2 regions of the Mesobacillus subterraneus genome follow, and region 2 is predicted to be linked to the other one. Evidence: a T-box and tRNA genes for the amino acid it is inferred to sense, from the RefSeq annotation. Region 2 holds a T-box; the other holds one or more tRNA genes.

Region 1 (16,320 bases), 1.5 Mb from region 2:
TCCCAAGGGTTGGGCTGTTCGCCCATTAAAGCGGTACGCGAGCTGGGTTCAGAACGTCGTGAGACAGTTCGGTCCCTATCCGTCGTGGGCGCAGGAAATTTGAGAGGAGCTGTCCTTAGTACGAGAGGACCGGGATGGACGCACCGCTGGTGTACCAGTTGTCTTGCCAAAGGCATCGCTGGGTAGCTATGTGCGGACGGGATAAGTGCTGAAAGCATCTAAGCATGAAGCCCCCTCAAGATGAGATTTCCCATAGCGCAAGCTAGTAAGAACCCTGAAAGATGATCAGGTTGATAGGTCAGAGGTGGAAGCGCGGTGACGTGTGGAGCTGACTGATACTAATCGTTCGAGGACTTAACCAAATTAGATGACTCGTTTTTCTTGAATTCTTCTTACACATTATCTAGTTTTGAGGGAATAAAACCTCAAACCAAATAGTCTGGTGGCGATAGCGAGAAGGTCACACCCGTTCCCATACCGAACACGGAAGTTAAGCTTCTCAGCGCCGATGGTAGTTGGGGGTTTCCCCCTGTGAGAGTAGGACGCCGCCGGGCGATGATGCTTTTTCATCTTGGATCACTTCTAAGATGAGGCAGCCGAATCTTCTGCAAGAGTTATGTAAAATTACCATTATTCCGCAGTAGCTCAGTGGTAGAGCACTCGGCTGTTAACCGAGCGGTCGTAGGTTCGAATCCTACCTGCGGAGCCATTATCTCTAAATGACAAAAGTCATTTGAGCTGGCAGCAAAATGCTTCCATAGCTCAGCAGGTAGAGCACTTCCATGGTAAGGAAGAGGTCAGCGGTTCGAGCCCGCTTGGAAGCTCTGAAAATATTATTAATGGCCCCTTGGTCAAGCGGTTAAGACACCGCCCTTTCACGGCGGTAACACGGGTTCGAATCCCGTAGGGGTCACCAAGATTTTTTCACACCAGTGATAAAAACATCAGGGAATTTAATAATGGAGGATTAGCTCAGCTGGGAGAGCATCTGCCTTACAAGCAGAGGGTCGGCGGTTCGATCCCGTCATCCTCCACCATGATTTTTTTTACCTGATGAAATTAATCTTCATTAACATGCCGGTGTAGCTCAATTGGTAGAGCAACTGACTTGTAATCAGTAGGTTGGGGGTTCAAGTCCTCTTGCCGGCACCATGCTTCTTTCTTCCTTGAATAACTTCAGCGGAAGCATGCGAAAAATCCCGAAGGGAATTTGAGCATCTAACTAGGTACAGAAGCACTTATATGTGGAGGGGTAGCGAAGTGGCTAAACGCGGCGGACTGTAAATCCGCTCCCTCCGGGTTCGGCGGTTCGAATCCGTCCCCCTCCACCATTTTAATACATATTAAAATTGGACAAGCTATTAATGTCCTTTTTATTTTTTTCATTGGGCTATAGCCAAGCGGTAAGGCATCGCACTTTGACTGCGACATGCGTTGGTTCGAATCCAGCTAGCCCAGCCATTAACGAGCCATTAGCTCAGTCGGTAGAGCAGATTGCTCGCTGCATTGAGTTTCCTCCCTGGCAATCTGCGAGAAAGACCGAAGGTCTTTTGAGCATCAGATGCGACAGGGAATATAAATGGGTGGAGGCAATCTTTGTCCCACTTTAAATTTGAGCCATTAGCTCAGTCGGTAGAGCATCTGACTTTTAATCAGAGGGTCGAAGGTTCGAGTCCTTCATGGCTCACTCATGTTAAGACCCCTAAGAATGAACTTAATCCTTTATTTTTAGGGGTTTTATCTATTATAATAAAATCATGCGGAAGTAGTTCAGTGGTAGAATACAACCTTGCCAAGGTTGGGGTCGCGGGTTCGAATCCCGTCTTCCGCTCCAATTGGGTCCTTAGCTCAGCTGGGAGAGCGCCTGCCTTGCACGCAGGAGGTCAGCGGTTCGATCCCGCTAGGCTCCACCATCACACTACATAAATACCATTTCAGCCATAAATCCAACCGGGTTTATGGCTTTTTTTATTATTTCCCTCCAAACAGTTTGGTGGATTATTGCCCTTCTATATCAGGGATATCAGTAATGGGACAGTGTTCAGACAGCGTAGCAGGAGAAAGGGCTAGAGTTGTCAAGAAGCCAGTGTAATTGTGACGGGTTTCAGCTAATGGAGCTCAAAGCTGTCAAGAAAAAGCAGTTATTGTGACAGGTCTCAGGATGCGGAGACCTAAGCTGTCAAGAAATTGCAGTTATTATGACAGGTTACAGGCTGCGGAGCTCAAAGTTGTCAAGAAAAGGCAGTTATTATGACAGGTTTCAGGCTGAGGAGCCCAAAGTTGTCAAGAAAAGGCAGTTATTATGACAGGTTTCAGGTATCGGAACTCAAAGCTGTCAAGAAAAAGCAGTTATTGTGACAGGTTTCAGGCTGCGGAGCCCTAAGCTGTCAAGAAATTGCAGTTATTATGACAGGTTTCAGGCTGAGGAGCTCAAAGTTGTCAAGAAAAGGCAGTTATTATGACAGGTTTCAGGCTGCGGAGCTCAAAGTTGTCAAGAAAAGGCAGTTATTATGACAGGTTTCAGGCTGCGGAGCTCAAAGTTGTCAAGAAAAGGCAGTTATTATGACAGGTTTCAGGCTGAGGAGCCCAAAGTTGTCAAGAAAAAGCACTTATTATGACAGGTTTCAGGTATCGGAACTCAAAGCTGTCAAGAAAAAGCAGTTATTGTGACAGGTTTCAGGCTGAGGAGCCCCAACCTGACAAGAAAGTGCAGATCGAAGGGTGGGGGCTGCCGTATTTCTTCACCAAGAATGTTCACACTCTCTAACGAGTTGGTGGTATGAATCCCTTAAATCAGTCCGTAAATTCGCTGAATTCCAAACCGTATATATATTCATGAAACTGTCCGGTTGAGTCATTTGAATGAAAGCGTTTAAAATAGAGTGTAGATAAGAGAAAGCAAGGGGGAGAAATATATGAAGAAACTTTCGATTATTGGCATGCCGATGGATTTGGGGCAGATGAGAAGGGGAGTCGACATGGGCCCAAGTGCGATCCGTTATGCTGGAATAAATGAACGATTGAGAGTGTTATTTGATGAGATAGAGGATTTGGGAGATATAGCCGTTGGAAGACCAGAGGTAAAGATTGATCCTAACAGCAATCTTCGCAATCTGGAGCTTGTAGCAGAGAAAAATGCTTTGCTTGCTGATGAGGTAGACAGGATTATTGATTCTGGATCATTCCCACTTGTATTAGGAGGAGACCACAGTATTGCGATTGGCACTTTGACTGGTGTATCTAAGCACTATAAAAATCTGGGTGTGATTTGGTATGATGCACATGGTGACCTGAATACAGCAGATACTTCACCATCTGGGAACATCCACGGAATGCCGCTTGCTGCCAGCCTTGGGTTGGGACATGAAATGTTAACTCAATTAGGTGGATTTTCACCAAAGGTAAAACCGGAAAACATAGTCATCATCGGGGCACGTTCATTGGATGAGGGGGAGAAGGACCTAATCAAGGAAATGGGCATTAAAGTGTTTACAATGCACGAGATCGATCGTCTCGGAATGGCCACGGTCATTGAGGAAACAGTCAATTACCTGAAAGATAAGACAGATGGCGTCCATCTTTCACTTGATTTGGATGGGCTGGACCCAACAGATGCTCCTGGCGTCGGTACCCCGGTAATCGGAGGGATCAGTTACCGTGAGAGCCATCTGGCAATGGAGATGCTGGCTGAGGCAAAAATCATCACTTCAGCTGAATTCGTCGAAGTAAATCCTATACTTGATGAAAAGAATAAGACAGCTGTCGCAGCAGTAGCGTTGATGGGTTCTTTATTTGGAGAGAAACTTTTGTAATGCTCCGGCAGTTTTAGAATAGGCTCATAGTAGTGATAAAAAATAGGGAGCAGCGGCCAAATGTCTGGCTGCTGCTCTCTTATTATTAATATAGAAATGAATTTTTGGATGATAAGTGATAATATTTATTTAGTAAATGGTCGAGTTTAGTACTGATGTCGACAACCCGTTGATTTGACAGCGAGGTTTTTGCAGCTAATTCAACCATCTCTTTACGGCAATTCTCAATATCCTTCAACAACGTTTCTGCACACATTAATTGTTTCCTCGCCTTCAATAAAATATAGTTCATTTATACCCCAGCCAAAACTTTTTAAACCAAACTGGTAGTAATTTGTTAATATTAACTTATCGTGTTTTTTAGACTTTTTTTGCAAAAATAAGTCAGTTAGTAGATGATTTTGTCAATTACATACATAAATAAAGTTTTTATAAAAAAAAACGAAACCTTTTACGGAATCGATTCGTATATCGATTAGCCGCATGAAGCGCGGAGGTAAAATAATGGAGACAATTGTAAAACACAGAATAAAACAGGTAATCAAGGGAGACCAGAATGCCTATGGAGAGATTGTTGAGGTATACAAGGACAAGGTGTTCCAGCTTTGCTACCGTATGCTTGGGAATCGGCATGAGGCAGAGGATATTTCACAAGAAGCTTTTATCCGTGCATATATCAATATCAACAGCTTCAATCAAAACTTGAAGTTTTCAACATGGCTTTATAGAATTGCCACAAATCTATGTATTGACCGGATTCGCAAAAAGAAACCAGATTACTTTCTGGATGCGGAAGTGCCCGGAACAGAGGGCCTAACCATGTACTCTCAGGTCCCATCTGAAACGCGTTTGCCAGAGGATGAGGTTGAAAGTATCGAATTGCAGGATGCGATTCAAAAAGAAATTTCAAAACTACCCGATAAATACAGGTCGGTCATCGTATTAAAGTATATTGAAGAACTCAGCCTGAATGAGATCAGTGAAATACTGGATTTGCCTCTTGGCACAGTGAAGACGAGAATCCATCGAGGAAGAGAAGCCTTAAGGCAACAGTTGCGACACGTATAAGGTGAGGTGAAAGAATATGAAATGCTCGGAACAAATTATTGATTATATGCATGAATATCTAGATGAAGAAATCTCTGAAGAACATGAAAAGATTTTAAGAGAACACCTGCAAAGCTGTTCAGATTGCCAGGAATATTTCAGGGAGCTGAATAAAGCCATCGCTCTTGTTCAGAGCACCTCTCACATCCAGGCACCAGATGATTTTACTTCAAAGGTAATGTCTGGCCTGCCGAGAGAAAAGAAAAACGGAAATCCAGCGTTGGTTCAGGAGTCATCCGGTTTTAACAGCTGCCTCGCTTTTCCTGGCGCTGATGACAGGGAGCATCTTTTCGACCTGGAATCAAGAACACCAGTTTTCTGTATCGAAACAGCCTAATCTGATTGTCGAAAATGATACAGTTATTGTCCCTGAAGGAGAAGTTGTCAAGGGAGATGTCGTTGTCAGAAATGGCAAGGTCAAAATCGAGGGTGAGGTCCAGGGGAATGTCACAGTGATTAACGGTGAGTTGATCAATGGTGAGAAATATCTAGCTTCAGCTGGTAACGTCACTGGTGAAATAAATGAAGTCAATGAGATATTCGAGTGGATTTGGTACCATATAAAGAAGACGGCTAAAAGCACGGCAGACCTTTTTGAAAATGAGGAAAAGGAACAGTCATTCCAGTAGGAATGGCTGTTTTTTAAGAGTCTCTTTTAAAAAGGGTGAATGAGGGTAAATAGACAAGGTTTCTACAAATGACATCATTATTAATTTAAACAGTGCTTGTGTTATAATAAGAAAGTTATCTTGGTTTATAGGCTGAAGTGCATTGGTCATCTTCCGCTTTTTTTACGTCTGGCTTTTTTCGTCATTTTAACGAAAAAAGCTCTACTACAAGGCTGATTGAACTTTCAGGAAGGTTAGCGGCTTTTCTGAAAGAGTCTTACTAAACAACTGGAGGAAGTGCAATGTCGTTTGCGGATTTCGATTTTTTGGAATATCTAGCTTATATTGTTGACATTCTCCTGGTTTGGTTCGTCATTTATAAGCTGATTGCGATAATTCGAGGGACAAAGGCTGTCCAGCTTTTAAAAGGAATCTTTGTCATCCTGATCGTAAAGTTTGTCAGTGATTACTTCGGATTGAATACTCTTAGCTGGATGATGGAACAAGTACTGACCTGGGGATTCTTGGTCATTATCATCATCTTCCAGCCCGAATTGCGGCGGGCACTCGAACAGCTCGGCAGAGGACGGCTATTTGCCAGATCAGGGCTGCAGGAAGAGGAAGATGAAGAGAAGATGGTGGAGGCCATTATCAAGGCAACCGATTATATGGCTAAGCGCCGAATCGGAGCATTGATCTCAATTGAAAGAGAAACAGGAATGAGTGATTACATAGAAACAGGAATACAGCTTCAATCCAGAATCTCTTCTGAACTGTTGATTAATCTTTTTATACCGAATACACCGCTTCATGATGGAGCTGTAGTCATACAGAAAAACATCGTAGCAGCGGCTGCCTGTTATTTGCCGCTGTCGGAAAGTCCGTTCATTTCGAAGGAGCTGGGTACACGGCACAGGGCTGCACTGGGAATCAGTGAAGTCACAGACAGTATCACGATCGTTGTTTCTGAGGAGACAGGGAATGTTATCAGTTACCCGGAATGGCGAACTTTACCGTGATTTGAGCGGGGAAACGCTAAGGGAACTGCTCACAGCCGAGCTGATTTCTCCATCAAGAATCAAGCAGGCCGCTTCTACCCGCTGGAATTGGAGGGGGAAGAAAAATGGATAAATGGATGGATAATCCCTGGTTCATAAAAGTAGTTGCCCTGGTTCTTGCCGTCCTGCTCTTTGGGTCTGTACCTAAAAACGATCCAGATAAGCCTAGTGATGTGAATGTGCCTTCAGATGAAAAGGTGGAGACGATTGAAGAAGTGCCAGTAAAAAGGATTTATGATACAGACACCCTGGTAGTATCTGGTGTTCCTGAAACTGTTTCAATCACGCTGCAGGGACCGAAAAACCTTGTTCAGCAGGCGAAAACTCTAAGGAATTTCGAAGTGTTCGTAGATTTGACAGATGCGGAACTCGGAAATCAGCGAGTCCCAATTACGATTAAAGATGTCTCGGATCGCCTGACCGTTACTATTGAACCTGGTTATGCGAATGTTTCCATCCAGGAGAAGGTAACGAAAGAATTCAAGGTGGAGGCTGAGTTCAGCGGTAATATAGTTGAGGAAGGCTATCTAGCTGAGAAGCCAGCGGTCAAGCCTAATAAAGTCAAAATTACAGGGGCTAAAGATGTAGTTGATAAAATCACCTTTGTCAAAGCTACTGTCAATTCATCAGGAAAGATATCAGAAACAATCACAAGAGAAGCAAGCGTGCTTGCTCTGGATAAAGATATGAACAAGCTTAATGTCATCGTGGACCCTCAAGTTGTCGAGGTAACCATTCCGATTAAAAGCTCAAGTAAGATGGTACCTATTAATATTGTACGGAAAGGGACTCCTCCAAGTGGAGTCACAATCGATTCAATAACGTTGGAAACGAAGGAAGCGGAGATTATTGCTGACCCAAGCGTTCTCGAGAAATTTGATAATGTCAGGGTAGAAGTGGATGTTAGTAAGGTTGACGAGGATACGGAGATCACTCTCCCAGTAATCATTGGTGAAGGAATTGTCAAGATATCACCTGAAACGGTAAAAGTGGCCTTGAAAGTTACAAAGGCTTCCGAAAAAAGGATCTCCAATGTCCCTATAGATATCGGTGGGATAGATGAGGGGTATGAAGTCGATTTCCTTGATCCTGAAAACGGTCAGACGATTCTAACCATTTCTGGGCCAGTGAAATTGTTTCATCCCTGTCATCTGATGATTTTAAGATTCTGATCGATGTGTCGGAACTGGGTGAAGGAAATCATGAAGTCGACATGAAGGTGACAGCACCTCAAAACATAACGTGGAAATTGGCTAAAGAAAAAGCCAGTATATCGGTTGCGAAAAAAGATGCGTAATTGACTGCAATTTTTCATACAAGGAGAGATTTTAAGAATGGGTAAATATTTCGGTACAGATGGAGTACGTGGTGTTGCGAACAGCGAATTAACACCAGAATTAGCCTTTAAGCTTGGCCGCTTTGGAGGCTATGTCCTTACAAAGGAACATGATCGCCCTAAAGTTTTAATTGGAAGGGACACTCGTATTTCTGGACATATGCTTGAAGGAGCACTAGTTGCCGGTCTATTATCGATTGGAGCGGAAGTCATGAGGCTCGGCGTCATCTCCACTCCAGGGGTATCGTATTTGACAAAGGCCCTTGGCGCGCAGGCTGGAGTCATGATTTCTGCCTCTCACAATCCAGTTGCGGATAATGGCATCAAATTCTTTGGCCCGGACGGATATAAGCTATCTGATGATCAAGAGAATGAAATCGAGCAATTGATGGATTTGGAAGTGGATCAGCTTCCTCGTCCTGTAGGAGCTAATCTTGGCCAGGTGAATGATTACTTTGAAGGCGGACAAAAGTACCTTCAGTATCTAAAGCAATCTATAGATGAAGAGTTCACGGGGCTGCATATCGCGCTTGACTGTGCACATGGAGCAACCTCCTCATTGGCAACGCACTTGTTCGCTGACCTTGATGCGGATACTTCCACAATGGGCGCATCGCCTAACGGGTTGAATATCAATGATGGTGTTGGATCAACTCATCCTGAAGCACTTGCAGCATTCGTTAAAGAAAAGGGTGCAGATCTTGGGCTTGCGTTTGATGGAGATGGCGACCGCCTGATTGCGATTGATGAAAAGGGGAACATCGTTGATGGCGACCAAATCATGTACATTTGCGGCAAGTTCTTGAAGGAAAGAGGCCAGCTGAAGCAGGGTACAGTTGTTTCTACCGTAATGAGCAACCTTGGTTTTTACAAAGGCCTGGAAGAGCACGGGGTCCAAAGTGTTCAGACTGCGGTTGGCGACCGCTATGTAGTTGAAGAAATGAAGAAGAATGGTTACAACCTTGGCGGAGAGCAGTCAGGGCATATCATCTTCCTTGATTACAACACAACAGGTGACGGCTTGCTAACAGGTCTTCAGCTAGCCAATATCATGAACGCTACGAACAAGCCGCTTTCTGAACTGGCTGGAGAAATGAAGAAATACCCTCAGGTCCTCGTGAATATCCGGGTGACTGATAAGCATCATGTAACAGATAATGAAAAGGTAAAAGCTGTGATTGAACAGGTTGAGGCGGAAATGAACGGCAATGGCCGCATCCTTGTTCGTCCATCGGGCACGGAGCCATTGGTACGTGTCATGGCAGAAGCAGCAACGGCAGAGCTTTGTGAAGAATATGTAAGAAGAATTGCTGTGGTAGTTGAAGAAGAAATGGGATTAAAAGAATAGCAATCAGTCATATGCATAAGGGCTTCGGAACATACAAGAGCCCTTATGCATATTTATTTATAGAGAAAGTTTATTGTTCTTCACATAGAGAAGTGTAAAGCTCCAGCGCCCGCCCTCTGAGGCACACGATGTGCTAGACCCGCCAGCCACAGGGCGTGGCGTTATCGGCGGGAAGCGTTTGTCAGGACTGACCAAGGAGGTGCGTTTTTCTTGTGAAGGGAAGTTTTAGCCAGAATATAAAGGGTAATTGTACGGGAAGGCTGTTTTCCTTTGTTTTCTATTGACGAATGCATGTGTATCATGTATGATTATCCTGTTTTTGTAAATGAGGCTGTTAATGTAGTAAGCCTTAAAAAACGATGTTATCGAAAGGTGGGCAGAGGTAGATCAATGGAAAATTAAAGCGCCAGGACTAATTCTTGACCGTAAGTGTGGATTAGTTGACGAGGTGGAGGTTTATCGAAGTTTCGGCGGATGCCTCCCGGCTGAATGCACAGCCGCGAATTCCATCTTTAAAACATTAAGGCAACTTAATGCACAAAGAGATGGGGATGCTAAAACTAACGAGGGATTGGATATTTAAAGTCTGACCTCAGGACCAATTATATGAGATAAGGGGGCAAGCTGCCCCTATATAAGAGGCTTCTTGCCCCCTGTCGTACAGGAGGAAAAGAAGTTATGTGTGGAATCGTTGGATATATCGGAAATAACGACTCGAAAGAGATTTTATTAAAAGGTCTGGAAAAGCTTGAGTATAGAGGGTATGACTCTGCGGGGATCGCGGTCATGAACGAAAAGGGAGTTCACGTTTTCAAGGAAAAAGGACGCATTGCGGATCTTCGCAATGCAGTGGACAACGGTGTCATGGCGAATGCTGGTATTAGCCATACTCGCTGGGCGACTCACGGTCCTCCAAGTAAGGTGAACGCTCACCCTCACCAGAGCTCAACAGGCAGACTGACTCTTGTCCACAATGGTGTAATCGAAAACTACGATCTATTGAAGCGCCAGTACTTGCAGTATGTTGAATTGAAAAGTGAAACAGATACTGAAATTATCGTCCAGTTAATCGAACTGTTCGTAAAAGAAGGTCTGAGCTTAGAAGAAGCGTTCCGTAAGACGCTGACACTTTTACATGGTTCATACGCACTTGCCCTTATAGATGAGCAAAATGAAGACACAATTTTTGTGGCGAAAAACAAGAGTCCTCTTCTTGTCGGCCTTGGCGATGGCTTCAATGTTGTTGCCAGTGACGCAATGGCAATGATCCAGGTAACAAACCAATATGTTGAACTGATGGACAAGGAAATGGTCATTGTCACGAAAGATGAAGTGACAATCAAGAACCTTGAAGGAGAAGTAGTTTCACGCGCTCCTTACACTGCAGAGCTTGATGCAAGCGACATTGAAAAGGGAACATACCCGCACTATATGCTCAAGGAAATCGACGAGCAGCCGCTTGTGATGCGTAAAATCATCCAGAACTATCAGGATGGCGAAGGCGCACTTGAAATCGACTCTGACATCGTTAAGGCGATGAAAGATGCAGACCGCATTTACATCATTGCTGCGGGTACTTCCTATCATGCAGGACTTGTCGGCAAGCAGTTCATCGAAAAATTGGCGAAGATTCCTGTTGAAGTCCATATCTCAAGTGAGTTCGGCTACAACATGCCGCTACTATCTGAAAAGCCATTGTTCATCTTCATTTCCCAGAGCGGAGAAACTGCGGACAGTCGCCAGGTTCTTGTTCAGGTGAAGGAAATGGGCTATAAAGCATTGACGATTACGAATGTACCTGGTTCAACGCTTTCCCGTGAAGCAGATTACACACTTCTTCTTCATGCTGGGCCGGAAATTGCGGTTGCTTCAACAAAAGCATATACTGCACAGCTTGCGGTCCTGGCAATTTTAGCGGAAGTAACAGCTCGCGGAATCAGCCACGAAGTAGACTTTGATCTTGTACAGGAACTGGGAATCGTGGCGACAGCTATGGAAGCTCTTTGTGATGACAAAGAGGAATTCGAAAGCATCGCGCGTGAATACCTGACTGTGACAAGAAACGCATTCTTCATCGGACGCGGAATCGACTTCTACGTAGGACTTGAAGGCGCGTTGAAGCTTAAAGAAATTTCGTACATCCAGGCTGAAGGCTTTGCCGGCGGAGAACTGAAGCATGGAACAATTGCTTTGATCGAAGAAGGCACACCAGTAATCGCTCTTGCAACACAAGGATTTGTAAACCTGAGCATCCGTGGAAACGTTAAAGAAGTCGCTGCCCGCGGAGCAAACCCGTGCATCATTTCCATGAGTGGACTGGAAACAGACGAAGACCGCTTCGTCATCCCAGAAGTGCACAGCCTATTAACACCTCTTATCTCAGTAATCCCGCTGCAGTTGATCTCATACTACGCAGCGCTGCACCGCGACTGTGACGTTGATAAGCCACGTAACCTGGCTAAATCTGTTACGGTTGAATAAATAGGTATTGGAACCCAGTCAGCATTTGATGCTGGCTGGGTTTTTGTTTTGTATTGAGCACGAAAGTACGAATCTCGAAAAAATCCGCATCCATAGAGGGGATGGAGACACGAAAAGGAGTCCTCGGTGAATAAAACGTCATCCATAGAGTCGTAGACCCAAAAAGAAGCGAATCCCGAAAAAAAGCGCCATCCATTGGGTCGATGGAGACACGAAAAGGAGCAAATCCCAACAAAAGGGCCATCCACACAGGCGATTGAGACCCAAAAAGAATCGAATCCAAAAAAAGCGCCATCCAACCTAAAGGTGGATGACGGGACAAATAAACTTCTTAGTGAAAAAATTAAAATCTGAGACAATTAGCCTTATTTACTTAAAGTAGGACCATTGTGCATGGCCAGTTAACTCGAGGTTTTTATTCAGTACCCTCCTAATTGTCCGTTTAGGTATATGCTCATTACTCCACTCATAAATGAGGTTAGTAGTAATCCTCCTATCAGGAAATAATAGTTTTATTTCGCTGATACTCCTCATGAGTGCTGTTTCAATTTCTTCATGTGAACCGCATGCGCAATTTATATATATTTTTTGAGACGTTGCCGGCGTCGATAAAACTATGGCAAGTGGGACAGATGATCCCTTTCTGTAGTTGTTCATACGCATAGGATGGCATTCGCTGATAAGGGGATTTAGTTATATGGAGAGATAGTAGTTTTTCCGTTATTTTATAATGCAGGTTGGTCAATTTGGATTGCTTGTTGTTCAAGTTTTTTAGGAAACGGTTTAACTGGGTGGGGAGAATGATGGGTGCATCCCTGGGTGCCTGAAATAAGGCGAATTCAAGGTTTGTAAAAATAAGGAGTGCTTTGATTGGTAGTGTAAAGCCGAGGCTGCTGAGTAGTTGCCGAAGCAGGGAACTACCTCGTTTTAGCTGTATCAGAGGATCCTTGACTTCGTTTCCGTTGACTCTTTTAAGATGCTCGCACTTCGTAATAGTAGTCACCTTCGTAATGCTTTACATTTGAAATAAATGGAATCCTGCATGATGACAGTAGAATCAATTTGGTAAAGGGACCGCCCATCTCGAAAAGTAAATCATTTAAAGTTAGATTTTCAATTTCGAGCCCCGTCATCCAGGCATCATATCGGACCTCGCCTTCGTAGCCTTTCCTCAGGCTATAATGTCTTTGTTTTTCTTTTTCAGAGAAGTTCATTCGTGGTTCCAGGAAATTCGTGATTTTCAATTCATCTGACTCTGTGCGGTGTTTTAGAATCATAATCCACATCTTTTCAATTTATATTCTTATGTAAAAAAGGTCCGAAATCCAGTAGACATTCTATGGCGAAATTTACAATGAAAAATAAAACAGTGTGATCCCTCAAGAGGATCACACTGTAAAAAGATTATTCGTCTGCTTCTTCGCTCTGCCTGTTTGTCTGATAAGGCAGCGTATCCCAAAAGCTAGTATCCATTGTTTCGATCGAGTCATCAGCAATCGCTCTGACGGTCGCATCCAATGTGGTTATAGTCTGTTTGATCAGATAGCCATTGCTTTTTTGTCCCAAAGCGTAAGATTCGATATAATGATCGGACATGCCTCGCATTTCAAATAACAGAGTCGAGATGTCATAGCGGACGGCAGCTCCGTTGCGGCCAATGTTTTCACCGGTACCGCCGCGGTATTTGCCGATATGACCCCAGCCAGTATCCTCGAGGGCATTATAAACAACTGCCCCAAGCTTCTTGGAGCCTTCAAGCACATCAGGTTTCACATTTTCATTCGTAGGATAAAGAATCGAGCCCGAAACGAGTTCACCCTCTGTTTCACTGAGCGTGCCCTGATGATGAAGGTCAATCATGTAATCAATATCATATTTAGCAAAAACATTCTCATGAAGCGCACGTGCCTCTGGTTCCATCTCGCTAGTATCTTTGTCATGCTCACGGTTAAGGTCAACCTCGTTCGCATTGTAACGAGTCAGGTGGCGATCGCCATCTGCTAAATAGTCATCAAGCGAGAAGTCGACATCACCCATCGCCCCGTCCGCATTCAGCATTGGAATTACAAGAATGTTAACATTTTTAAGAACACCACTTGTTTTACCTGTGCCTAAGTGTTTGATGAAATCAAGTGCACCCTCTGTTGTCAGCTGTTCGTTCCCGTGCTGCTGAGTTAGAAACAGGATGGTTGGATTATCCGGGTTGGAAATATACTTCGCCATGTGAATATCACGGCCTTTGACAGTCTGGCCAATCACTTCTAGCTCCATTGCCTCCTGCTTGGCATCTTGCGTCTTAAGGTAATCTACTAAACTTTCATATGTATGCAAAATCGATGTTTGGATGGATCCATGACCGGTACTCGGCCCATTTCCAACAGCGCCTGCCGGCAATGCCACCGCAGTTACGGCTCCAAGTGCCATCATGCTTGATAAAGAAACGGAAAGAACCTTCTTTTTCAATGTCATATCGTCATTCCTCCTATAAAACTAGATTCACTATAAATATTACTGAATCTTTAAAAAATAATTAATAGAGTATGATGCCTATTTTTCAGACAAATTTCGAGCATCGAAATAAGTAAAAATGATTGAGTTTAAAAGTGTGAAAACGGGGTTTGATAGGTAAAAAGTAGTCAGATAGGATGGGTTTGGAGAATTCGCTGATATTAGACTAACGTGGACTGGGTAAGGAGACACAGTGATAGCAGGGATCTTAACTTTTCGATGGGAACGTTCAGAGATTATGGTCAGTTAGGAAAATAATAGGGCCGCAAGAGGTAAATTAATAGCTTTAGGCCGCAAAAGGTAAAATAAAAACAAAAAACGTGCTCAGCTGTGGCACGCTTTTTGTTCGTGATGCATTAATTTCTTTCTAGTTCTTCCTCAAAGTAAAATGTGCTTGGGTATTCTTTAACAGTGTATGAATATCTTTTCATGTTTTTCACGTATTGGGATTTCATGATTGTCACTGTTTCGCCGGTTTCTTTGATATTGACCGATTGACCTGTTTTATAAAGGTTGCTTGCGCTTTTCAATTAGCCACGCCCTTTCATGTTCTCTTAATTATACCACATTTTTTGATTCACTTTTATTAATCCATTATGGGCTTTTGCATGATTATTTATAAAATCCTGTTTTTGGAAAATTCCTAAATGCTTGCACTATCCTATCAATTCTGTTATTCTTAGGAAGAATTATTTTTGTTCGGTATGCAAGGAAAGAACATGCACTGCTTGATTCGCCTGGATATCACTGAGACAAGAATAGTAACAAATTGTGTGGATATCACACTAGGGAGGCAACAAAAATGGAAAACGGTAAAGTAAAATGGTTTAACGCAGAAAAAGGTTTCGGATTCATCGAACGTGAAGGTGGAGAAGACGTATTCGTACACTTCTCAGCTATCCAAGGCGAAGGCTTCAAGACTCTTGAAGAAGGCCAAGAAGTTTCTTTCGACGTTGAGCAAGGCGCTCGTGGACCACAAGCAGCTAACGTTACAAAACTATAATAACGGATTAGCCCATACAAACAAGCTCTGAGTAATCAGGGCTTGTTTTTTTATTTTGAAGTAAAAACATAAAAAAACCCCACTCCGGTTGAGTGGGGTTTAATGCGGTAAAGCAATGGTTGTTCTTATTATAGCATAAGTTTGACAGACACTGTAAAAAAAGTTTTTCGGATTATAAACTTTATTGGTTATTTGCGCCCCTCCTCTTTCATTCCCTCCCAAAAACCTGAGTTCAGGGTGTTACATTTCAAAACTTCGTTGTAAAGTCTTTAAATAGTCAAATTTATGAGATTTTATTAAAATATCAGAATTTTTCATTGAAGTATCTGTATGGAGAGTAGATAATAATTGTGTAGGTGTAAATTCATATTTTGAAGAACCCTGGGGGATACAATGATAGAGTTTATAAAAGATTTGATCCTGCATTTTTCAATTATATTATCGCTGGGCTTCATGTATAACTTTCTATGGATGCAGAAGCGTTCGGTATATAAAAAACAAGTCTTTAAAGTGGCAATTTTAGCAGCGCTATTGATGACGATGGCTTTACCAGTACGATTTCATGGTGGCCTGGGAATTCGACTTAAAGCTGATTCCAGTCTTCGTTGCCTTTTTCTATCTAAGCAGGACTGATAGCTTTTTACTAGTGGCTGTCCTGTTATTATTGCAAGGCTTCGTTGAGATAGATAAACTCCCCGTCACGGCCGTCAATTATCTTGTCATATTGATTTTATTTTTTTCGATTGAAAAATTATATATGAAAACAACTGTTAACAAAAAAATAGCGCTCGGGCTATTGGTGTACGGCCTGATTACGACGACAAGGCTTGCAGCGATGGTCAACGCTGGCAAAGCTGAGGAATATCTGTATTTGCTGGTCTTTTCAATCGTCTCCTTCGTTGCGCTTTCGGTCACCATATACATCATTGAGATGACCAACTTGCAGCTTAAATTGATGCATGAGCTTCACAAGGCTGAGAAGTTTTCAGCAATCAGCCAGCTCGCAGCTTCGGTAGCCCATGAAATCCGAAATCCAATGACAACAATCAGAGGCTTCAT
Region 2 (16,320 bases):
TCGCGGAAGCGATTGATGCTCATCCAGAAGACCCGGTTGCATACATAAATTTCGGAAACGTCCTCACCGCAGTGGGTGATAATGAACGAGCAATGAACTTTTACGATAAAGCAATCAGCCTTGATGAGAATGCAACCGCAGCATACTACAGCAAAGGCGGAGTTTATTATGATGGACAAAATTTCGAGAAAGCAAAAAACATGTTCGAACTTGCGCTTAAAAAAGGGCTGGATAGTGGCGATAACTTTTTTATGCTGGGAATGAGCCTCGCTCAGATGGGCAGCAGCAAGCTTGCTTTGCCATATTTACAGCGCAGTACAGAGCTTCTCGAAAATGATGCCGAAGCCAATTTTCAATATGGGCTTTGCCTTGCAAGGGAAGGGTTTATCGACGAAGCGATTAATGTGTTTGAACTTGCAATATCAATGGATTCGGAGCATGCAGACGCCCTCTATAACCTAGGTGTGGCTTATGGTTATAAGGAAAATGGTGAAAAGGCGCTCCAGATGTTCAATCGTGCATTGGAAATCCAGCCAGACCACTTGCTTGCAGGACACGGCAAAAAATTGATTGAGGGACAAGATATCGATTAATTAAGCACCTTTTCTTCGTCTTTGTTTCTCACTCAATGCGAAACCAGCTTGAACAAATTGGTTTGACGGAAAGGGGGAAGTACTTTGGACAAACAGGACTCGCTTGATTTGTTTTCAGAACAAGGCAAGTTCATGAAAGGGAAGCATCTTGTTACCATTTTTCATAATGAACAGAATCTATACACAGTCCTTAGGATCAGGGTTGAGGAAACAAATGAGCAGTACGAGGATAAGGAAGCAGTCATTACAGGGTATTTCCCCCGGATTCATGAGCAGGAGACTTATATTTTCTTTGGTGAGGTAAAAGAACATCCTAAGTTCGGTGCACAATTCCATGCGACTCATTTCCGGAAAGACTTGCCGCAGTCAAAGCAGGGGATCATCAGCTACCTTTCCGGTGACCTTTTCAAAGGAATCGGGAAGAAAACAGCTGAGAAAATCGTTGATACACTGGGTGAAAAGACCATCACAAGGATTATCGAGAACCCGTCTGTCCTTGACCAGATTCCGAAGCTGGCACCTGAAAAAGCAAAGGAACTTTATGACACATTGATGGAGCATCAGGGCCTCGAACAAGTGATGGTCGCATTGAATGAATATGGCTTTGGTCCTCAGCTGTCGATGAAAATTTATCAAGTTTACAAGGAACAGGCGATTGATGTAATTCAGAACAATCCGTACAAGCTTGTGGAGGATATCGAAGGCATCGGTTTCGGGAGGGCGGATGAACTGGGCAGCCAGCTCGGTTTAACTGGTAACCATCCTGACCGGATCAAGGCAGCCTGTCTCTATACACTTGAAAATTCAAGCATACAGGGCGGTCATGTTTTCATGGAAGCAGAAAACCTTCTCGTCGAAGTGAAAAAGCTTCTAGAAGACAATCAAAATGTTGAAATTGTATTTACTGATATCTCAAAGGAAATCATCAAGCTCGGTGAAGAAGGAAAGCTGGTTGCTGAAGAACAGAGAGTCTATTTGCCATCTCTCTATTATTCGGAAAAGGGCCTGGTTGTGAACATTAAAAGAATCCTTGAACAGACAGAATACGAAAATCAATTTCCTGAATCGGAGTTTCTCCTAGCGCTCGGAAATCTTGAGGAGCGCCTTGGTGTCCAATATGGGCCAAGCCAGAAGGAAGCGATTCAGACAGCGCTTATGTCACCGATGATGATTCTGACCGGTGGGCCCGGCACAGGTAAAACGACGGTCATTAAAGGAATTGTTGAGCTATATGCAGAGCTACATGGCTGTTCACTTGACCCGAAAGATTATAAAAAAGAAGAACCTTATCCGTTCTTGCTTGCGGCGCCGACTGGTCGTGCGGCAAAGAGGATGACTGAGTCAACAGGTCTTCCTGCCGTGACCATTCATAGGCTTTTGCGCTGGAATGGCGCAGAAGGTTTTGACCATAATGAAGACCAGCCGCTTGAGGGAAAGATATTGATTATTGATGAAACCTCAATGGTTGATATATGGCTCGCCCATCAATTATTCAAATCTCTGCCTGACAATATTCAGGTGATCGTTGTAGGAGATGAAGACCAGCTTCCTTCAGTAGGTCCTGGCCAGGTACTGAAGGATCTACTTGATTCCGGCAGGGTCCCGACTGTTAGGCTGACGGATATATACCGACAGGCTGAAGGATCATCAATAATCGAACTTGCTCATCAAATCAAAAAAGGCTTTCTGCCAGAAGATATTTCTGCTCAGCAGCCTGACCGTTCTTTTATAAAATGTACGACAAGCCAGATTCCTCAGGTAGTCGAAAAGGTTGTCGCCAATGCTAAGAATAAAGGGTATTCTCCTAGGAGCATCCAGGTGCTGGCACCAATGTACCGTGGTCCAGCCGGCATTGACCGGTTGAACGAGCTGCTGCAGGATCTCTTCAATCCTAATTCTGATGGAACGAGAAAAGAGCTTGCATTTGGCGATGTGAAGTATCGTATCGGGGATAAGGTCCTTCAGCTGGTAAATCAGCCGGAAGCCAATGTGTTCAATGGTGACATGGGTGAGGTTGTCGCGATCTTTTACGCGAAGGAAAACACCGAAAAGCAAGATCAGCTGATTGTGTCCTTTGATGGCATAGAAGTTACATATAATAGGGCAGACCTCTCGCAAATCACCCACGCTTATTGCTGTTCCGTGCATAAATCCCAGGGTAGTGAATTTCCGATTGTCGTCCTTCCAGTAGTGAAAAGCTACTTCAGAATGCTGCGCAGGAATCTGATTTATACCGCAATCACCAGGAGCAAGCAATTCCTGATTCTTGTTGGTGAAGAAGAAGCACTGAAGATGGGGATCGAACGCGGTGAAGATACCGAAAGGAATACAACTCTTGTAGAAAAGCTTGTTCTATTGCTGCCCGAATTGCAGGATGAAACGGGTACAAAGGAACATTCGGAGTGTAAGCACCAAAATCATGAAGATAACATCAAAGTTGAAAAAATGAATTATATTGAAATTATTAAAAACGCTGATCCGATGATTGGAATGGACAATCTGACTCCTTATGATTTTATGGAGGAAGGTAGTTAGTCTTAAGATGAACCCGCGTAATCGCTGCGCGGGTTCTTGCTTGTTCACCTTCACCTTCACCTTAAAGCAGCAGATATTTCCTGCATTTTTTTCTTCACCATAGGATAAAAATGATTCTTAGCGTCCGCTGTGGAATTTCCGCCAAAAAATCCGGTGCCTGGGCAAGTTTTGACCGCGTGCCCTTCTCCTTCATCCAGTACTCTTTCACCTGAATTGATATCCCACCAATGGTGATAGGTAATACTGTCAACCGATGGTGTTAGTCCAAATTTCATCATAAGCAATGCTGTGACCGTAAGTACGGTCTCCCTTTGCTCAGCGGTCATCTGGTTATTGCCAGCATCGAAATTCCCCACATTCTCTATTGCAAGTGCATCTGCTTCAATCTCTTCCATCACCGATTTATTCAGCAGTCCAAACGAACCTTCAGGAGGTTTGTTAAATGATCTTCCTACAGCAACCAATCCATCCGGAAATGTCGTCAATTGCTGGCTGATTGTGCTCCACTTCATGGAATTAACATGATAGTCTTCCATTCCCTTTAATAAGGTAAAGTGATTGGAACCATTAAACTGCTGGTACGATGGCTGATACGTGTGATGCTGCTGGATTTTACCGATCTTTCGGGTGAAAAGGTGATTGAATAGCCAGTCCTTGAATTCCTCCCTTGTCATAAGGACATACTGCCCCTCCATGGTAAGTTGTTTTGGAGGTATCCGCAAAATTTGCCCTGCATATATCATGTTTGAGTTAAGATGATTAGTGGTTTTGATTGACTGTACGGTGGAATTGAACGCAACAGACAGCTTCCATAATGTGTCCCCAGGGACGACTTCATACATGATCGGTACTCTTAGCTTCTGTCCAATTAAAATCAAATCCGACTGCAGACCGTTAATGAGTTTAATGTCTTCAACTGATGTCCGGTATGTAGCAGCGATTTTCCATAAATAATCCCCAGGCTTAACCTCATAAGTATTCCTCGGATGGTTGGCAGCAGATCCAAACCCAACATTCGTTAAAACTAAACATAAACTGAACAATAACACTGAGATCCGTTTTTTCATGATGTTAATTCCCTTTCGATTGGTATTTTTTTATTTAGTGTGCAAAACCATCAAAGAATTACACAGTATTTTAAAAATATTTTTCTGGTCTTCGAATGGAAATCCTTACACCACATGAAACGGGGAATAGAGTAGAAACTATAACTGTTCGGGAAAGGCGGGACACACTTTTGCGGACATTTTCACTTTTAAAGGGACTGCCTGTATATGAATTGGTTAATGGTCAAAAACTGGGCGAAGTTTGTGATGTAAGCATTTCTGGCAATGGAAGCGTAGTAGGCTTACTTGTAAAAAAGGGTGCGTTCATCAAGAAAACGTTTCAGGTGAAAGTGGATCAAGTTTCATCTTTTGGTGAAGATGGGATCATGGTGAAAGACAAATCAGCCTTGGAGCGATTGGAGACAGAGCCTGAATATACATTTGAGCATAATGAGAGTCTTGCTGGGAAAAAGCTTCTTTCGAATGAAGGGGAGCAGCTTGGCTTGCTTGAGGATGTATATTTTATGGAAGAATTGGGCACGATTGTAGGGTACGAATTAACGGATGGCTTTTTTTCGGATATAGCGAATGGAAAGCGTGTCATAAAGACCACTGGTCCACCTGCAATCGGAAAGGATGCCATCGTCGTCACTGTCAAATCGAGATGAGGTGTCCTTATGTTAAGTTGTCCCAATTGCAGGAGCAAGGATATCGGTAAAATTGGCATCAACCAATATTACTGCTGGAATTGCTTCATCGAACTGTCTCTGAACAAAGGCTTGATTCATACCCATCAAGTCGAAGAAGATGGAACATTGAGCTCACTTGATGATTTATTCGAAGAAGATCAACGTCAATACGGCATGTAAAATAAATCAAAGAGGTGAAGCACATGAATAAAATGTTAACCTCCGCAATCGCTTTTGGCGCTGGTATGGCAGCTTACAATTATGCTTCCAACAACAATATGATGTCTGGAAGGAAAATGAAGAAGCTTGGCAAGAAAATGAGCAAAGCTTTATTCTAATTCGGATGTTCAACTTGATCCCTTGCGTTTCGCAAGGGATCTTTTATGATTCAAATTGGAAAAAAAAGCTGGTAATTTCCAATTCGCTATAAAAAAACGTTTTTCGCTATAATAATCAAATTTTCGCTATAAAATAATTTTTTTCGCTATAAAAATGAGATTTTCGCTATAAAAGAGAACTTTTCGCTATAAAACCGTAAATTATAGCTTAAATAATATCCAGACAAGGACAAAAATGTATAATCCACTCCCTTTCTTTTCAGAATAAAACAGGAAGGAGGGCGAAGATGATGAACATCCAGATGAAATGGTATTACCGGCTTGGATTTCTTCTCCTTTTGTTCATTGTTCTGTTCGTTTTCATAAAATTACAATCCATATGGGTTCCTTTTTTGGAAGTATTGCTTTCGCTGCTTGTGCCTTTTTCCGTGGCTGCTTTCATTACATATTTACTCCATCCGATAGTGGAGGCTCTTCACCAAAGAGGGCTTCATCGAGGAGTTTCGATCCTGATTATCTATATTTTGTTTTTTGGTGGAGCGGGCTTCGCTTTTTACAAAGGGATTCCTGCGCTGATTCACCAGCTCGGCGACCTGGCAGAAAATGCTCCGTATTTCGCCGAGCAGTATAAACAAATGGTCAATAATATTATTGACCAGACTTCTAAGTGGCTGGCAGGCATCCATGAAAGAATCGAAGATGGAATTACTCGGATGGAGCAATGGCTTGATGGTGTGCTTGCTGGTACGATGACGTTCCTGATGGATACCATTAATTCCATCCTTACAATTGCTGTAATCCCGTTTATTGCTTTTTACATGCTGAAAGATTTCGGTGCCATTAAAAAAGCGGCGTGGTATCTAACCCCTCGGCAGTGGAGACAGCCAGGCGCCAAGTTCTTGCATGAAGTCGACAAATCGCTCGGCAGTTATATCCGCGGACAGCTGCTTATTTGTTTAATAATCGGTGTCCTATCCTCCTTGTTTTTTTGGCTGGCAGGCATAAAATATTCGCTGCTGCTTGGAGCGATTGTCGGGATAACCAATGTAATTCCTTATTTCGGGCCAATCATCGGAGCTATTCCGGCAGTCATCATCGCGGCGACTATGTCGGTTAAAATGGTGCTTCTAGCACTCGTGATCGTCTTTTCTCTTCAGTTCCTCGAGGGGAATATTCTGTCTCCGCTGATTGTCGGCAAAAGCCTGCATATGCATCCGCTGATGATCATGTTTGCATTGCTGGCAGGGGAGGAGGTTGGCGGCATCCTTGGATTAATACTTGCCGTACCTGTCCTGGTTGTATTGAGGGCGGCATTGATTCATGCAAAAGATCATATCATCCTTGAGAGAAAGAAAGAACGGCCTTCATAATTTTCGTCATGTCGTTTGACAAACTGCGACAGGCTATATATAATTCGGCTATAGATTAATAATTCGAAAAATGTAGAAGGAACGAGTATGTTATAGACCATCGTCCAGAGAGGGGTTCCCAGGCTGAAAGAATTCCCGGTGAAGAATAACAGAAGGCTATTCCGGAGTGCAGGAAAAACCTGCCGTAGCAGCTGCGTTAAAGCGTTTTTGAGAGATGGGCGCGCAAGTTTGTGTCCATAATCAGGGTGGTACCGCGAGCAAGCTCTCGTCCCTGTCCAGGGATGAGGGCTTTTTTTTGTTGCCTAAAATCCCTGAAAGCTTACATTTCACTTGGATTTAGGAGGTTGGTTTTATGAAAAAACTGACAGGTGCTGAAATAAGAAAAATGTATCTTGATTATTTTAAGGAAAAAGGTCACGCAATCGAACCGAGTGCGCCGCTTGTCCCGCATGATGACCCTTCCCTTCTATGGATTAACAGCGGTGTTGCAACACTTAAAAAGTATTTTGACGGCCGTGTGATCCCGGCAAATCCGCGGATCACAAACGCGCAGAAATCAATCCGTACGAACGATATTGAAAATGTCGGCAAGACAGCGCGCCACCATACTTTTTTTTGAAATGCTCGGGAACTTCTCGATTGGTGATTATTTCAAGGTGGAAGCAATTGAATTCGCATGGGAATTCCTTACGGATGAAAAATGGATCGGCTTTGATCCTGAAAAACTGTCCGTGACAATTCACCCTGAGGACGATGAAGCTTTCCAGATCTGGAAAGAAAAAGTCGGTGTGCCTGAAGATCGGATCATCCGCTTGGAAGGGAACTTCTGGGATATCGGTGAAGGCCCTAGTGGTCCGAACACGGAAATCTTTTATGACAGAGGCCCTGAATACGGCAATGACCCTGACGATCCAGAATTGTACCCTGGCGGCGAAAATGACCGTTATTTAGAGGTTTGGAACTTGGTGTTTTCAGAGTTCAACCATAATCCTGATGGAACGTATACTCCACTGCCAAAGAAAAATATTGATACAGGCATGGGTCTTGAACGTATGGCTTCTGTTGTCCAGGACGTTCCAACAAACTTTGAAACAGATTTGTTCATGCCAATCATCAATGCAACTGAAGAAATCTCCAATGAAAAGTACGGACAGTCCAAGGAGAAGGACGAAGCGTTCAAGGTGATCGCAGACCACATTCGTACTGTTGCTTTTGCTGTCGGTGACGGGGCCCTCCCATCAAATGAAGGCCGCGGCTATGTACTTCGCAGATTGTTGCGACGCGCGGTCCGTTATGCGAAGAAGCTGAACATCAATCGTCCGTTTATGTACGAGCTGGTGCCGGTTGTCGGTGAAATCATGCATGACTTTTATCCAGAGGTAAAAGAAAAGACAGAATTTATCCAGAAGGTCATTAAGAACGAAGAAGACCGCTTCCATGAAACACTGAACGAAGGCCTTGCCATTCTTTCTGAACTGATCAAGAAAGAAAAGGAAAAAGGCAGCGGTATGGTGCAGGGCGAGGATGTATTCCGCCTTTATGACACATACGGATTCCCTGTCGAATTAACAGAAGAGTATGCTGAAGAAGAAGGCTTGAAGGTCGATCATGAAGGCTTTGAAAAAGAAATGGAGCTACAGCGTGAAAGAGCTCGTGCAGCACGACAGGATGTAGGTTCCATGCAGGTGCAAGGTGGCATTCTTGGTGACATCAAAGAAAGCAGCGAATTCGTCGGTTATGACAATTTTGGAACAAACAGCAAGATTGTTGCATTAGTCAAGAAAGGCGAGCTTGTTGAGGAAGCGAAAGCAGGTGATGAGATTCATTTCATCCTTGATACTACACCTTTCTATGCAGAAAGTGGCGGCCAGATCGCTGACAAGGGAACAGTGGAAGCGAATGGCGTTAAGCTATCTGTCAAGGATGTAAAGAAAGCTCCAAACGGACAAAACCTTCACCATGCAGTTGTAGAAGAGGGGACCGTAACTCAGGACCTTGAAGTGACAGCTAAAGTTGACCAGGAAAACCGTACGAGCATCATCAAGAACCATACTGCAACACACTTGCTCCACCAGGCATTGAAGGATGTACTGGGAGGTCACGTAAATCAGGCAGGATCACTGGTCGAGCCTGAAAGATTGCGTTTTGACTTCTCTCATTTTGGTCAGGTGACTGCTGAAGAGCTTGAGCAAGTAGAAGCAATCGTCAACGAAAAAATCTGGAGAAGCATCCAGGTAGAGACTAGCTTCAAACCGATTGCTGAAGCGAAAGAAATGGGCGCGATGGCATTATTCGGTGAAAAATACGGAGATATCGTCCGTGTTGTAAAAGTTGGCGACTACAGCCTTGAGCTTTGTGGCGGCTGCCATGTTCCTAATACATCTGTGATTGGATTGTTCAAGATTGTGTCTGAGGGCGGTATTGGAGCTGGCACAAGAAGGATTGAAGCAGTAACTGGCGAAGCAGCTTACAAAGTGCTTAATGATCAAATCAGCATCCTGAAAGAAGCAGCCGCAAAATTAAAGACATCTCCAAAAGAAGTTGCAAACAGAATCGAAACAATGCTTGTTGAAATGAAGCAGCTTCAGCGTGAAAATGAATCTCTATCAGCAAAATTGGGTAATATTGAAGCAGGAAGCCTTACTTCCAAGGTCAAAGAAGTGAATGGTGTCCAGCTGCTTGCAGCACGCGTTCAGGCAGCGGATATGAACAGCCTGCGCAATATGGCTGATGACTTGAAGCAAAAGTTAGGTTCAGCTGTCATCCTCCTTGGCATGACCGACGGCAGCAAAGTGAATCTGATTGCTGCAGTGACAGATGATCTGATTAAGCAAGGGTACCAGGCTGGAAAATTGATCAAGGAAGCAGCGGCAATTTGCGGCGGAGGCGGCGGAGGCCGTCCGGATATGGGCCCAGGCTGGCGGGAAGGACCCATCAAAACTCGACAATGCGCTTCAATTTGCCGAAGAATGGGTAAAATCAATTTGATATACAGCTAAAGTAGTGTAGAATGAAGGTATCTTGAAGAATATTTTACCTGCTATTTTTAAAAAAGTGAGGTGCATTCGATGAGCTCGTTTGACAAGACGATGAGATTTAATTTTCCCGAAGAGCCTTTTGAGCATGACGCCAATGAAGTACTGCTTCAGGTATATGAAGCCTTACAGGAAAAGGGATATAACCCGATCAACCAGATCGTCGGATATCTGCTCTCTGGCGACCCGGCCTATATTCCCCGCCATCGGGATGCCCGCAATATCATCCGCAAGCTGGAACGGGATGAAATCATTGAGGAACTGGTTAAATCCTATTTAAGGAACCACCGAGAGGGGAAATAAATGCGTACGATGGGACTGGATGTCGGCTCAAAAACAGTCGGCATTGCGCTGAGCGATGAACTGGGATGGACTGCTCAGGGACTTGAAACATTGAAAATCAATGAAGAAGAAAATGTGTTTGGTTTCGATGAATTAGGTAAAATAATAAAAGAGTACGAAGTCGGCAAAGTTGTCGTCGGGCTGCCTAAAAACATGAACGGCAGTATTGGCCCGCGCGGAGAGGCCAGCCAATTCTTTGCCCGTGAATTGGAGGAAAGGTTCGGCGTGCCTGTCATCCTCTGGGACGAGCGTTTGACGACAGTGGCTGCCGAGCGGGTTTTGCTCGAGGCAGACGTAAGCCGAAAAAAGCGCAAAAAGGTCATTGATAAAATGGCAGCAATGATGATTCTACAAGGCTATCTAAACAGCCAAAACTAAATTGAGGTGACTACACATGGATCACGGCGAAAACAACATTACAGTAGTAGACGAAAACGGCAACGAACAACTATGCGAAGTACTTTTCACATTTGACTCCGAAGAGTTCGGAAAGTCATATGTGCTCTACTATCCAGTAGGTGCAGAGGATAATGATGAGGAAGACATCGAAATCCACGCATCAGCATTCACCCCATCAGAAGATAACGAAGATGGCGAATTGATGCCAATCGAAACTGACGCAGAATGGGACATGATCGAGGAAATGCTAGAAACTTTCCTTGCTGAGCAGGACGAAGAATAAAAAAATAGACTATAAGGATCGGGCGCTTGAAGCCCGGTCCTTATTTTTTTTACTGACTTATCAGACTATCGGACAAACAGAAGTCAGAATGAGTGAGAAGTGTTCGATAGAAGGGCTCTATCGGACAAACAGAAGTCAGAATGCGCAAGAAGTGTCCGATAGGCAGGACCTCTCCACTGCTGCATGTGTCGCCCGCTTACACAACTAGTAATGTTGTCGAATTATTAGTTTATTTGTCGTTGTGAGTATTTTTTCGTAATTATTTGCAAACAGAAATAGAAAATATAGTATAATGGGTCGAGATGTGATAAAAGAGAGTATCCAGTGAAGTTAGCATTGTCATTGTTATCTGGAGGGGGAACTTATGTCTGACGAAAAAAATATAAAAACCGATAAAAAGAAGCTGATCGCCGAGAAGTTAGTCGAGCAGCAAAAGGAAGCGAGAATCGTGAGAAAGATTGTCTTCATCACCTCAATCATGGCAATTCTGCTTATTGGGGCGATTGGCGGGGGCGGCTATTACTATATTAAAGAAGCCCTGAAGCCGGTGGATGAAAACAGCAAGAAAACAGTCGATGTCAATATCCCGATAGGATCATCAACAACTGGAATCGGACAGATTCTCGAAGATCAAGGGATTATCAGGGATGCTAGAGTCTTTAAATATTATGTGAAATTTAAGAACGAAGCGGGTTTTATGGCTGGAGATTATAAAATGAAACCTTCCATGACGCTTCCTGAAATCATCACAAGCCTGAAAACCGGTAAGGTCATGCAAGAGGTTGTCATGAAAATAACAATTCCCGAGGGCAAGCAATTAAAGCAGATTGCTGGAATCATTGCCGAAAAGACACAGCAAAACGAAGATGAAATTTTCAAACAGCTGAATGATAAAGAGTTCATCACGAAAATGATGGGAAGATATCCTGACGTCCTGACGGAAGACATTTTAAAAGAAAATGTGAAATATCCGCTAGAAGGCTATTTGTTCCCGGCAACTTATCCTTTCTATTCTGAAAAGCCAACGGTTGAGGAAATCGTTACGGTCATGCTGACTAAGACCAAGGAAGTACTCGGTGAATTCAGCGGTCAGATGGAAGAAAAAGAAATGACGACTCATGAATTGATGACGATGGCATCACTCATTGAAGAAGAAGCGACGAAAAAAGTTGACCGCGATAAAATCGCTAGTGTCTTCTATAATCGCCTTGAAGACGGAATGATGTTGCAAACAGACCCGACTGTACTATATGCGCATGGAGAACATAAAGATCGGGTTTTCTACAAGGACCTTGAAATCGATGACCCTTATAATACCTATAAAATCCAAGGTTTGCCGCCAGTCCCGATTGCCAATCCAGGCATAATGTCGATTGAAGCCGCTCTGGCACCTGCGGACACGGATGATATGTATTTCCTTGCAACGTCTACTGGAGATGTGCTCTTCTCTAAAACACTTGCAGAACATAATCGCAAAGTGAACGAACATATCACAAACAAAAAATAACAGTAATTTAAAGGGAAATGCAGAAAGATTAGCATTTCCCTTCTTATTGTGATAAAATAATACAAGTGTTTTTTCTAGGTCAAAATAGCATTTTACTGTCTAGCGAAGGCTCTTTATTGGAGCTTTTATGTATTTGATAGCGTGTATTGCAGAAGTAGGAGTTGCGGCTTTCAGCGTTTGAACCTGTAGGGCAACATTGCCTGGCGGTGTCCCCTCTTAACCTGTGAACGCTATTTTTTTCATGCTCTGACAGTCATTCATATACCTACTCTGGCTGAGAGATAGCCTTTGAATAGAGGTGAAGCAGCTTGCTTAGTCAAGAGCTGCAAAATTATATAGATTCTTTAATACAGCCCAGGAATGGCCTCCTTACTGAGATGGAGGAATATGCAGACCAAAATGGAGTCCCGATCATGGAGCCATCAGGTATTGAAACGTTGCTTCAGCTTTTGAGAATCCAGCAGCCAGAAGCGATTCTGGAAGTAGGAACTGCAATTGGCTATTCCGCGTTAAGGATGGCGTACGCCAATCCTCAAACAAAAATTGTCACTTTGGAACGTGATGAGGAACGTTTTAATCTCGCCCTTGATTATATTCAGAGGGCAGACATGCAGGAACGGATTGTCCAAATCTGTGGAGACGCGCTTGAACTGGAAGAAGAAGTTGCCAGACATGGTCCGTTTGACGCCATTTTCATTGATGCGGCAAAAGGCCAATATAAGCGCTTTTTCGAAATGTACTCCCAGGTATTTAAAACCAGCAGGAATGATCATTACGGATAATGTCCTTTTTAAAGGGCTTGTATATAATCAGGAAGCGGATAGCAGAAGACTTCGCAGCCTGGTTAAAAAAATAGACGAATTCAACCGCTGGCTCACAGCTAATCAGGAGTATGATACAGTCATCCTTCCGATTGGCGATGGCATAGCGGTTAGTAAGAAGAGGTGAACGGAATGAATAAACCTGAATTATTGGTAACACCAAAGAGTGTTGAGGATATTATTCCACTGGCTGAGGCAGGCGCGGATGCCTTCTTGATTGGTGAACAGAAATTCGGCTTGCGTCTCGCTGGAGAGTTTAACCGTGAAGACGTAAAACAGGCAATCGAACTGGCTCATTCAAAAGGCAAGAAAGTGTACGTCGCAATGAACGCGTTGTTCCACAATGAAAAAGTGGACTTGCTTGGTGATTACCTTACTTTCTTAAAAGATGTGAATGCGGATGGAGTTACATTCGGCGACCCTGCTTTATTGATGGCCGCAAAGGAATATGCCCCTGAGATGAAGCTTCATTGGAGCACGGAAATTACAGGAACGAACTGGTATACTTGCAACTATTGGGGCAGGAAGGGTGCAAAACGTGCCGTTCTTGCAAGAGAAATAAATATGGACGCGATCGTTGAGATCAAGGAAAATGCCGAGGTTGAAGTCGAGGTACAGGTTCACGGAATGATGAACATGTTCCAGTCGAAACGCCCATTGCTCGGTCATTACTTTGAATATCAAGGCAAGGCGCTTGAAGTTGAAAACCGCAAACAAGAACGCAATATGTTTCTTCATGATAAAGAGCGAGAAAATAAATACCCAATTTTCGAAGATGAAAATGGCACACATATCATGAGTCCTAATGATATTTGCATAATTGACGAACTAACGGAGCTTGTGGAAGCTGGAATCGATTCTTTTAAAATTGACGGCATTCTGAAGAGCCCTGAATATATCCTGGAAGTTACTAAGCTTTATCGCAAAGCGATTGACTTGGCTGTTGAAGATCCAGACCAATACGACGAAGATAAAGACGGCTTGCTTGAAGCAGCGGAAGAACTGCAGCCGCATAACCGCCCACTTGATACAGGATTCTTTTTCAAAGAGACGGTTTATTAACAGTATGAACTATGAGGAGGTTGCGTAATGGCAGCAGTAGCAGATAATATCTCGCAAATTGTTGACGGGAAGCGTGTAATTGTGAAAAAACCAGAACTGCTTGCTCCAGCCGGTAATCTTGAAAAACTTAAGATTGCCGTACAATATGGTGCAGATGCCGTCTTCATCGGCGGGCAGGAATATGGTTTGCGCTCAAACGCTGATAATTTTACATTTGAAGAGATGAAGGAAGGCGTGGAGTTCGCCAAGAAGTATGGTGCGAAAATCTATGTCACAACAAACATTTTTGCACATAATGAAAATATTGAGGGTCTTGAAGACTATCTCTTAGGATTGAAAGGAGCTGGCGTGCACGGTATCATCGTCGCTGATCCTCTGATCATTGAAACTTGCCGCAGGGTAGCTCCGGAGATCGAGGTACATTTAAGCACACAGCAATCCCTATCAAACTGGAAAGCTGTCCAGTTCTGGAAGGAAGAAGGTCTCGAGCGTGTCGTTCTTGCTCGTGAAACAAGTGCGGATGAAATTAAGGAAATGAAGGAAAAAGTAGATATCGAGATCGAAACCTTCATACATGGAGCTATGTGTATCGCATACTCAGGCCGCTGTACATTGAGCAATCATATGACAGCACGCGATTCGAACCGCGGCGGCTGCTGCCAGTCTTGCCGCTGGGATTATGACTTGTACACACTTGAAGGAAATGAAGAAAACGCCCTTTTTGCTGAAGGGGACTCTCCATTTGCGATGAGCCCAAAGGATCTTAAACTTATCGAATCGATTCCTCGTATGATCGAATTGGGAATTGATAGTCTGAAAATTGAAGGACGAATGAAGTCTATCCACTATATTGCGACTGTAGTCAGCGTCTACCGAAAAGTGATTGATGCGTATTGTGCAGACCCTGAAAACTTCGTCATCAAGCAGGAATGGCTTGAGGAATTGGACAAATGTGCGAATCGTGAAACAGCAACTGCCTTCTTTGAGGGAGTTCCTGGGTATAAAGAGCAAATGTTTGGAAACCATAGCAAAAAGACAACTTTCGATTTTGCCGGCCTTGTGCTTGATTACGATGCTGAGACGCAAATGGTAACACTTCAGCAAAGAAATTACTTCAAGCCAGGCGACGAGGTTGAATTCTTTGGACCAGAAATCGAGAACTTCACTCATGTCGTTGAGAAGATTTGGGATGAAGATGGCAATGAGCTGGATGTAGCCCGCCATCCTTTACAAGTCGTCAAGTTCAAGATGGACAAGCCTGTTTACCCAAATAACATGATGCGGAAGGAGAAGTAAATAAATGGCCCGCAAACCTGTTGTAATTGGTGTAGCCGGCGGATCCGGCTCAGGAAAGACAAGTGTAACGAAAGCAATTTTCGATAGCTTTAAGAGCCAATCAATCCTGATGATTGAACAAGACTACTACTATAAAGACCAAAGTCATCTTCCAATGGAAGAGCGTTTAAAGACAAACTATGACCACCCACTGGCATTTGATAATGACCTTTTGATAGATCATATCAAAACGCTGCTTCGCCACGAGGAGATTAATAAGCCTGTTTATGATTATGCGATCCATACAAGGTCAAGCGAAGTTGTCCATGTTGAACCAAAAGACGTGATCATTCTTGAAGGCATCCTGATTCTTGAAGATGAGAGACTGCGCAACTTGATGGATATCAAACTTTATGTCGATACAGATGCTGATTTACGGATCATCCGCAGGCTGCTGCGTGACATAAAAGAGCGTGGACGTTCAATGGACTCTGTCATCGAACAATACGTGAATGTTGTCAGGCCGATGCATAACCAGTTCATCGAGCCAACAAAGCGTTATGCGGATGTCATCATCCCTGAGGGAGGCCACAATCACGTGGCGATTGACCTGATGGTAACAAAAATTCAAACAATTCTTGAACAAAAATCATTTTTGTGACACAATAGCATAGATAATGTGGACATGGAAGTACTTGAATAAAGTGCTTCCTTTTGTCCAGAGAGAAATAAATGGCCTGAAATGGCTCTATTTAAAATGCGCGCCCTGGTGAAGGACGCGCTCCTGTATATTTTTCAGGATACATAATATAATAGTACACAATCTATTTTTTGGGGAATTGTGAAGACTAGAAGGAGTGAAGTATTTTGGCTACAGAAAAAGTTTTTCCTATGACACAGGCTGGAAAAGAAAAGCTGGAACATGAATTGGAACAGTTAAAAACGGTAAAACGTAAAGAAGTTGTTGAGAGAATCAAGATCGCGCGCAGCTTTGGTGACCTATCAGAGAACTCTGAGTATGATTC

What was found. A T-box is a leader RNA that pairs with one kind of tRNA and senses whether it is charged. The one in region 2 lies ahead of alaS (alanine--tRNA ligase), so its partner is inferred to be a tRNA-Ala.
Region 1: it has a tRNA-Ala gene. The T-box ahead of alaS (alanine--tRNA ligase) is inferred to sense a tRNA for this amino acid. The anticodon was not compared.

Annotation. Positions count from the first base shown of each region.
Region 1 covers NZ_CP129019.1:4,215,769-4,232,088, reverse strand. Annotated here, with positions in the region: rRNA gene LC048_RS22065 (23S ribosomal RNA) at 1-362, shown strand, start outside; rRNA gene rrf (5S ribosomal RNA) at 439-554, shown strand; tRNA gene LC048_RS22055 (tRNA-Asn) at 635-709, shown strand; tRNA gene LC048_RS22050 (tRNA-Thr) at 752-824, shown strand; tRNA gene LC048_RS22045 (tRNA-Glu) at 842-916, shown strand; tRNA gene LC048_RS22040 (tRNA-Val) at 962-1,037, shown strand; tRNA gene LC048_RS22035 (tRNA-Thr) at 1,077-1,152, shown strand; tRNA gene LC048_RS22030 (tRNA-Tyr) at 1,247-1,331, shown strand; tRNA gene LC048_RS22025 (tRNA-Gln) at 1,387-1,461, shown strand; tRNA gene LC048_RS22020 (tRNA-Lys) at 1,615-1,687, shown strand; tRNA gene LC048_RS22015 (tRNA-Gly) at 1,760-1,834, shown strand; tRNA gene LC048_RS22010 (tRNA-Ala) at 1,838-1,913, shown strand; gene rocF (arginase) at 2,916-3,812, shown strand; gene LC048_RS22000 (Spo0E family sporulation regulatory protein-aspartic acid phosphatase) at 3,898-4,104, opposite strand; gene sigW (RNA polymerase sigma factor SigW) at 4,317-4,880, shown strand; partial or broken gene LC048_RS21990 (zf-HC2 domain-containing protein) at 4,897-5,548, shown strand; partial or broken gene cdaA (diadenylate cyclase CdaA) at 5,830-6,658, shown strand; gene LC048_RS21980 (CdaR family protein) at 6,651-7,757, shown strand; gene glmM (phosphoglucosamine mutase) at 7,920-9,269, shown strand; gene glmS (glutamine--fructose-6-phosphate transaminase (isomerizing)) at 9,948-11,750, shown strand; gene LC048_RS21965 (hypothetical protein) at 12,722-13,027, opposite strand; gene LC048_RS21960 (M14 family zinc carboxypeptidase) at 13,155-14,219, opposite strand; gene LC048_RS21955 (hypothetical protein) at 14,615-14,788, opposite strand; gene LC048_RS21950 (cold-shock protein) at 15,061-15,261, shown strand; gene LC048_RS21945 (ATP-binding protein) at 15,824-16,320, shown strand, end outside.
Region 2 covers NZ_CP129019.1:953,746-970,065, forward strand. Annotated here, with positions in the region: gene LC048_RS04680 (tetratricopeptide repeat protein) at 1-593, shown strand, start outside; gene recD2 (SF1B family DNA helicase RecD2) at 678-3,128, shown strand; gene LC048_RS04690 (LysM peptidoglycan-binding domain-containing protein) at 3,185-4,195, opposite strand; gene LC048_RS04695 (PRC-barrel domain-containing protein) at 4,366-4,842, shown strand; gene LC048_RS04700 (hypothetical protein) at 4,852-5,043, shown strand; gene LC048_RS04705 (YrzQ family protein) at 5,067-5,201, shown strand; gene LC048_RS04710 (AI-2E family transporter) at 5,492-6,571, shown strand; T-box leader at 6,636-6,847, shown strand; partial or broken gene alaS (alanine--tRNA ligase) at 6,924-9,559, shown strand; gene LC048_RS04720 (IreB family regulatory phosphoprotein) at 9,640-9,909, shown strand; gene ruvX (Holliday junction resolvase RuvX) at 9,910-10,326, shown strand; gene LC048_RS04730 (DUF1292 domain-containing protein) at 10,343-10,630, shown strand; gene mltG (endolytic transglycosylase MltG) at 10,995-12,137, shown strand; partial or broken gene LC048_RS04740 (O-methyltransferase) at 12,446-13,085, shown strand; gene LC048_RS04745 (peptidase U32 family protein) at 13,091-14,020, shown strand; gene LC048_RS04750 (peptidase U32 family protein) at 14,048-15,316, shown strand; gene udk (uridine kinase) at 15,321-15,956, shown strand; gene greA (transcription elongation factor GreA) at 16,163-16,320, shown strand, end outside.